DNA from 3 places in the Eremococcus coleocola ACS-139-V-Col8 genome. Region 2 is predicted to be linked to each of the others. Evidence: predicted binding sites of a transcription regulator. Region 2 holds the regulator's gene; each other region holds the start of a gene.

Region 1 (2,276 bases), on a different contig from region 2:
CCAGGTCCTGCTTTCTTTTATCATTTTAGGCATTATTCTATTAATCACTCGGTTAATTAATCGCAAACTGGCTAGTTTTAATTTGGATAATAATCAACTATACCGTAGCCGTAAGACGGTCAATTATATTGGGTCTATTATTTTTGTTTTTGCCTTAATTTTTATCTGGTTTCGTAGGGTAGGCTCTATTTCAACCTTCTTAGGTTTATTCTCTGCGGGTCTAGCTGTTGCCTTACGTGACATTATTGTTAACATGGTCGGGTGGCTTTTTATTATTATTCGGCGTCCTTTTTGGATGGGGGACCGGATTGAAATCAATGGTCAAAAAGGAGATGTCATTGATATTCGACTGTTTCAGTTTTCATTAGTTCAGTTGTATGATTCAAATAAAGGGGGACAGAGTACAGGTTCTATCATTGATATCCCTAACCGCTTTATCTTTCAATACCCCTTAATTAATGATATCAAGGGCTTTGCTTATATTTGGAATGAATTATCGATAGTGCTAACTTTCGAATCAGACTGGCGCCAAGCTAAGACAGATTTTTCTGCAATTGTTGATCATCACGCTTTACGTTTTTCAGCGGATGCAGAACAAGAAGTTAAGAATGCTGCCCGAAAGTATATGATCTATTATAATAATTTTACACCAATCGTGTATACCACAGTAGAACCGTCTGGTGTAAACTTAACCATGCGTTTTCTTTGTGATCCTCGAACTCGACGAGAAATTGAAAATAATATTTAGGAAGAGGTATTGGAATATATAGCCAGTCATGATCAAGTAGATTTGGCTTATCCAACCAGCCGAATTGTTAACAAATTGTAAATCATTACACAAAATAATTATCTATTAAAATTTCTTAAAATGCTATTAATAAAGATAAGTGAAAAATTCACAAAATAAATTGACACGCTTTCATAATGGTGGTATGATTTTATTGTGAAGTGAATAACATATATATTTACTCCTCAGGTTTCAATGTTGTTGTCACTCTAGGATTTAAATAAATTTTTAGGAGGATGTTATAATGGGTCGTTTAACTGAAATGTTAGGTATTCAATATCCAATCTTTTGTGGAGCTATGGGTGGGGTTTCTCGTCCAGAATTAGTTGCTGCAGTTTCTAATGCAGGTGGTATGGGTATTTTAGCAACTGCTGGTGCTAAACCTGAAGCAGTACGTGAAGATATCCGTAAAATCAAAGAATTAACTGATAAACCTTTTGGTGCCAACGTTGCAATTATTACTGGTAACGCTGATGATATTATTCCTATTTTCTTAGAAGAAGGCGTTAAATTCTTTACCACTGGCGCTGGTAACCCAGTTCCTTATATCAAACCAATTCATGATGCTGGTGGTATTATCTTCCCAGTTGTTCCTTCTGGCCGTGTGGCTAAGAAAATGGAAGACAATGGTGCTGATGGGGTTGTTGTAGAAGGTACTGAAGCAGGTGGACACGTAGGTACGGCTACTACATTTACACTTTGCCAACAAGCTGTTGCAGCGGTTGATCATATTCCAGTTGTTTGTGCAGGTGGTATTGCAGATGGTCATGGTGTGGCTGCAGCCTATGCTTTAGGTGCTGACGGGGTTCAAGTTGGTACTGCCTTCGTAGCGTCTGTTGAAGCTCCAATTCATGATAACTACAAACAAGCCGTAGTTAAAGCAAATGATACAGCAACTGTATTATCAGGTAGCAATTCTGGTGCGCCAATGCGTATTGAAAAGAATGCGGCTGCTCCAAAACATATCGCTATGGATAAAGAAGAAGGTATGACTTTCCAAAAATTAGAAGCTTATACTATCCCTTCATTAGTTAAAGCTGCATCAACTGGTGATGTTGAAAACGAAATTGTTACTTATGGTCAAATCGCAAGTATTATTAAAGAAGTAAAACCAGTTAAACAAATTATTGAAGAAATGTTTGCTGAAGCTAACGAAGTTATTGATAGCTTACAAAGTAAAAAAATCTAATATTTAGCCTTCTAAAAAACGGCCGGGCCTAAGAGCTCGGTTGTTTTTATTTTTTTACATTTATACTCTTTAATTTGATAGGATAGTAATATTTAGGTAAAATAAGAGCTAATGTAATTTATCATGCAAGGAGTAAAATATTAATGTCTGAAACTAAACAATGGCGGGTCATTCCAGCGGTTATAATGACAGCTGTAATGAGCTTTGGAGGTATTCTAGTTGAAACCTCAATGAATGTTACCTTTCCTTTACTAATGTCTCAATTCAATTTATTAGCAAGTCAGGTCCAATGGGTGACTA
Region 2 (2,276 bases):
CAGAAAGTAGCTAAGTTTGATTTCTTAGAAAAAGAAATGATTGATACCGAATATGGGGTGACTAACCTAGCTCGTGACCTGAAAGAAAAAAGCCACGACCAATATGTTTTTCGACTCATCCTAGGTATCGGTTTGTGTATTGTTTCGGCTATCCCAATTCTGATGATTGAACTCTTTGATCAGGCTAAAACAAATGTGGGTATTTTTATTATTATGACCTTAGCTCTAGTAGCAATCGGGGTCAATTTAATCGTCCAGACACTCGACCAACGGGAAGCCTATGATCAACTCTTGCAAGAAGAAGATTATTCACTAGAAAGTAAACGCCGTAGAAGTTGGTCCGGCCCTATCTTTGGTGCTTACTGGACACTCATTGCTATGGTCTACATCGCCTATTCCCTTTATACAGATAATTGGGCTTGGTCCTGGGTCATTTGGCCATTTGCGGGTGCCTTTTCAGGGGTCATTGAATTAATTGGTGATAGCTTCAGTAAAAAACGTTAAAGATTCTGTCTGAACGAAAAAATAGTGGGACTAGGCCTTTTTGCCTAGTCCCACTATTTTTATTCTTATAAATTATCTAAATCTCAGGTAATTCACCGTTGCCATGAATATTATTATCAATAAAGTAAATCAAAGTTTGTAATTCATTGGTTAAATCGACATTTTGCACGACCACATTTTCTGGGACTTGGAAACGTAAAGGAGTAAAGTTCAAAATACCTTTAATACCCGAAGTCACTAGGCGGCCAACCACATCTTGGGCATATTCTTGCGGAACTGTTACAATCATGATTTCAATCTGTTGGTCTTGAATTTGTTGTTCCAATTCATCCATGGCATAGATAGGCACGCCTGAATGGATCGTCCCTACAATCTCAGGATTAATATCGAAACCAGCTGAAATACGAATATTGTGGTTTTTACGGAAATTATAATTTAAGAGAGCATTCCCTAAATTACCCACCCCAACTAAACCGACAGAGGTTAGACGATCTTGGTTAAGGATTCGGGTAAAGAAATCAATTAAATAGTCAACATCATAGCCGTAGCCCCGTTTACCTAAGGCACCAAAATAAGAAAAATCGCGCCGAATGGTGGCTGAATCTACTTTGACAGCTTCACTCAATTCAGTTGATGAAACTCTTTTTTTACCAGAATTTTGTAAAAAACGTAAGTAACGATGATAAATAGGTAAGCGCAAAGCAGTTGCGCGCGGAATAGGTTTTACCATATTATGAACCTTCTTTCACAATTTAATATTTTAAAAATAATTTGATTATTCAGATTAATAGTTGAACTACCATAAATTTATAATAACTAATTTTTTGTGAATTTACAACCTTATTCTCTGATTATTCACAATTTTTATGTGAAAACGGCCCCTATAGTTTTCATAATCATTAAGCTATAATTAACAAGAATGAAACCGCTAGCAATATTTTTATGATAGAAGTCTCAATAAAATTTGCTTTTTGTGATTTATTCACATTATATTTTAATTTTTTGTTTTTTTATCTTATTATCCCATACTTTAAGTAAGTTGATATAAAAAAGGAGTGAGACATCTGTCCCACTCCTTAAATTTATACCTACTTAGTTAATAATCTTTACTTATTTAGCAGCCGGATCCTTCAAATCATCTGTCCACTCAATTAAAGGTTTTCGACTCCGTTTTTGAAAGTCAGCATAGCCTTTACCATCAGGATTGTATTGAATCCAAGTATAGTAAGGATCATGATAGTGAAAAAATTTATAATTATGTTTAATCCCTTCTTCAAACCATTTTTCTTTGGAGGAAATGACATCCATTGGATAATCATCCACTCCTGTGACCCAGCCAGGGTTATTTTGGGCGACAGTTTGGAAGAGATCTGACATTTGAATCATATAGTCGCCATCTTGGTGTAAACGAACAACAGATTGGCCGCGTGAATGACCACCCACATGGAACATTTCAATAGCTCCATCCGCTAAAGACAGGTGGTCTTCAAAGGTTTCAACTTGGTCTTGGACAGGTTTCCAATTAAAGTCTAAATAAGTATTTTTAGTCCGTGAATTAGGATGGCGGACGTCATACCATTCTCGGGCTTCAGCATAAATTTTTGCATTTGGGAACTTAGAAACTATTTCCCCATCTTTTAGGGCAGTTAAACCAGACATATGATCATTATGTAAGTGAGTCATCAAAATAATATCAATATCTTCTGGAGTTAAATCTAACTTAGCCAAGCTTTCATCAACGTAGGATTTTTGGCCTTCGGCTCCTTCGTTGC
Region 3 (2,276 bases), on a different contig from region 2:
AAAATGATTTATGGGTGACTCCTTTAAATAAAGCTGACGACAATTATGATTTGCTTGAATATTTTAAAGGAGCTAATTACAAGAATGATACTGAATTAATTAACCGTATTAAAAAACAAAACTCGCAGAAAAAAACCATAAGGGTCTAAAGTAAACTATTAGACTATTCTTAATGAATAGTCGTTACTCAAGACCTTTATGGTCTTTTTTTAATCTTTAGATAAGGCATCAGCAATCTCCTTGTCGATCGCAATATAATCAACAAATCCTTTGTTCAATAGTGCTTTAAAACTAGGAATTTTCTCTTTTCCCACACCAAAAAGAAAAGTCCGATTCATCAACTCTAAATCATTTAAACTAACCCCAATCATCCGATCTGAAACCGAGGTATTCACCTTGTTTCCATACTGATCAAAGAAATTTCCAAGTATGTCCCCTACTGCTCCATGATTTGAAATTTCTTCTCTTTCAGCTTCACTAATATAACCGAGACGACGATAGGTGGAAGATTCAATCGGATTTCCAATCCCAATTAATGCAAGATCCACATTCTTGGCCTTTTCAATGATTAATTTGACAAACTCGGTTTCACTAAAAGATTCATAAACTCTTTGATTTTCAGCAATAGCAGGCGCATAAAAATAATTAACCTTACATTGATATTTTTCAGCTAACTGAAATGCTAAATGATTAGAATGATACTTTATATCTTGAATTCCTATCCCACCAATCAGAGGCACAATATCAAGATTTGGAATATTCAGAAATGAAGCTGCTTGAACAAACTCATACATAGTTGTCCCCCAACCTAAGCCTAAGCTGTTAATTGAACCAAGCTTCTCTTCAATAAACTCAGCAGCTAAACGTCCAACCTCTCTTTTTCTTTCAGCTATAGACCCATTTGCTTCAGTAATTAAAACGGTCTGGATATTATATTTATTCTCAATAAACTTTGCCTGTTCAACTGTAGACATTGTCGATTGCCTAATCGTAATGGAAACAATTCCTCTCTCTCTTGCTTCTTTTAAGAGAGAATTTACGGTGGCCCGTGACATATTAAGTTCTTCCGCTATCTGTTTCTGGGTCATTTCCGCATCATAATATAATATAGCAATTTTCACTAATAAATCATCCCGGTTATACATACTTTCTCCTTTACTTTTGTTCAAAAATTTTAACGATTAATTTATATAATACATATTTTTTTGACAAATGTCTAAAACAAAAAATAAATGGAGAAGATATCTTGAAAACATGGTAGTGAATACTTACACTAAGAATGTACCTAAAAAAGGAGGTCATATAATGTTAATTAATTCCAAAGAATTATTGCTCTACGCTAAAGAAAACCATTTTGCAGTCCCGGCTACTAATTTTATTGATTTAGATTCCGCTAGAGTCTTTGTGACCACAGCAGAAGAAAGAGGCTTACCTTTAATTTTACCATTCGCTCAATCCCATAAAGATATTCTATCTTTAGAAGAAGCTGCTGTTATCGGTAAATTACTAGGTGAACAAGTTTCAGTTCCAATTGTCTTACACTTAGATCATGGCGCTGATAAAGATTATATTTTCAAAGCCATTGACCTTGGCTTCACCTCTGTCATGATTGACGCCTCTCAAAAACCATTTGAAGAAAATATCAAGGTGACCAAAGAAGTAGTGGATTACGCTCACACCAAAGATGTAACAGTTGAAGCAGAATTAGGTCATGTTGGGGCTAATGACTACTCTGAGTCTTCATATATTACTGATTCTATTTATACAGAAGTTGATGATGTCATTGAATTCGTTGACGCAACTGGAGTAGATTCTCTAGCGATTTCAATAGGTACTGCTCATGGTAACTATAAAGGAGAACCAAAGATTAATTTTGAACGGCTTGCAGAAGTGGATAAACTTACTTCGATACCCCTTGTTTTACATGGCGGTTCTTCTTCAGGTGATGCTAACCTAGAAAGATGTGCCCTAAATGGCATCGCTAAAATTAATATTTATACTGATTTCTTGAATGGTGCCCTCAAAGAAATTAACCAAGGTAGCTATGAAAACTATATCGATGTTAAGAACTTAGCTAATGCAGGAATGAAGAAGGTATTAAATCATTATTACGATGTTTTCCACACTCAAGCATTTAAATCCTAGGAGGTTTTGTTATGTTGAACGTTAATACGCCATTTTTTATTTTTAATCCAAAGTCTTATCTTTATGGAAAAGAATTACTCGAATTAGCTAAAGTTGCAGACAAGGCGGCAGAGCAACATCCTGAAATCACT

What was found. Region 2 encodes Rex, which represses fermentation and respiration genes when NADH is low (regulators of the CRP and FNR family bind a similar motif). Its sites were predicted from a motif close to TTGTGAANTANTTCACAA; they were not measured.
Region 1: HMPREF9257_RS00035 (NAD(P)H-dependent flavin oxidoreductase) is a predicted target of Rex. The motif match lies at 824-841, and genes of this name have one in related genera.
Region 3: HMPREF9257_RS01730 (class II fructose-bisphosphate aldolase) is a predicted target of Rex. The motif match lies at 1,259-1,276, and genes of this name have one in related genera.

Annotation. Positions count from the first base shown of each region.
Region 1 is NZ_AENN01000001.1:6,555-8,830, reverse strand. It holds gene HMPREF9257_RS00040 (mechanosensitive ion channel domain-containing protein) at 1-748, shown strand, start outside; gene HMPREF9257_RS00035 (NAD(P)H-dependent flavin oxidoreductase) at 1,032-1,976, shown strand; gene HMPREF9257_RS00030 (MFS transporter) at 2,120-2,276, shown strand, end outside.
Region 2 is NZ_AENN01000017.1:59,197-61,472, forward strand. It holds gene HMPREF9257_RS07025 (helix-turn-helix domain-containing protein) at 1-504, shown strand, start outside; gene HMPREF9257_RS07030 (redox-sensing transcriptional repressor Rex) at 581-1,234, opposite strand; gene HMPREF9257_RS07035 (MBL fold metallo-hydrolase) at 1,615-2,276, opposite strand, start outside.
Region 3 is NZ_AENN01000006.1:35,879-38,154, forward strand. It holds gene HMPREF9257_RS01720 (hypothetical protein) at 1-149, shown strand, start outside; gene HMPREF9257_RS01725 (sugar-binding transcriptional regulator) at 210-1,145, opposite strand; gene HMPREF9257_RS01730 (class II fructose-bisphosphate aldolase) at 1,306-2,145, shown strand; gene HMPREF9257_RS01735 (triose-phosphate isomerase) at 2,157-2,276, shown strand, end outside.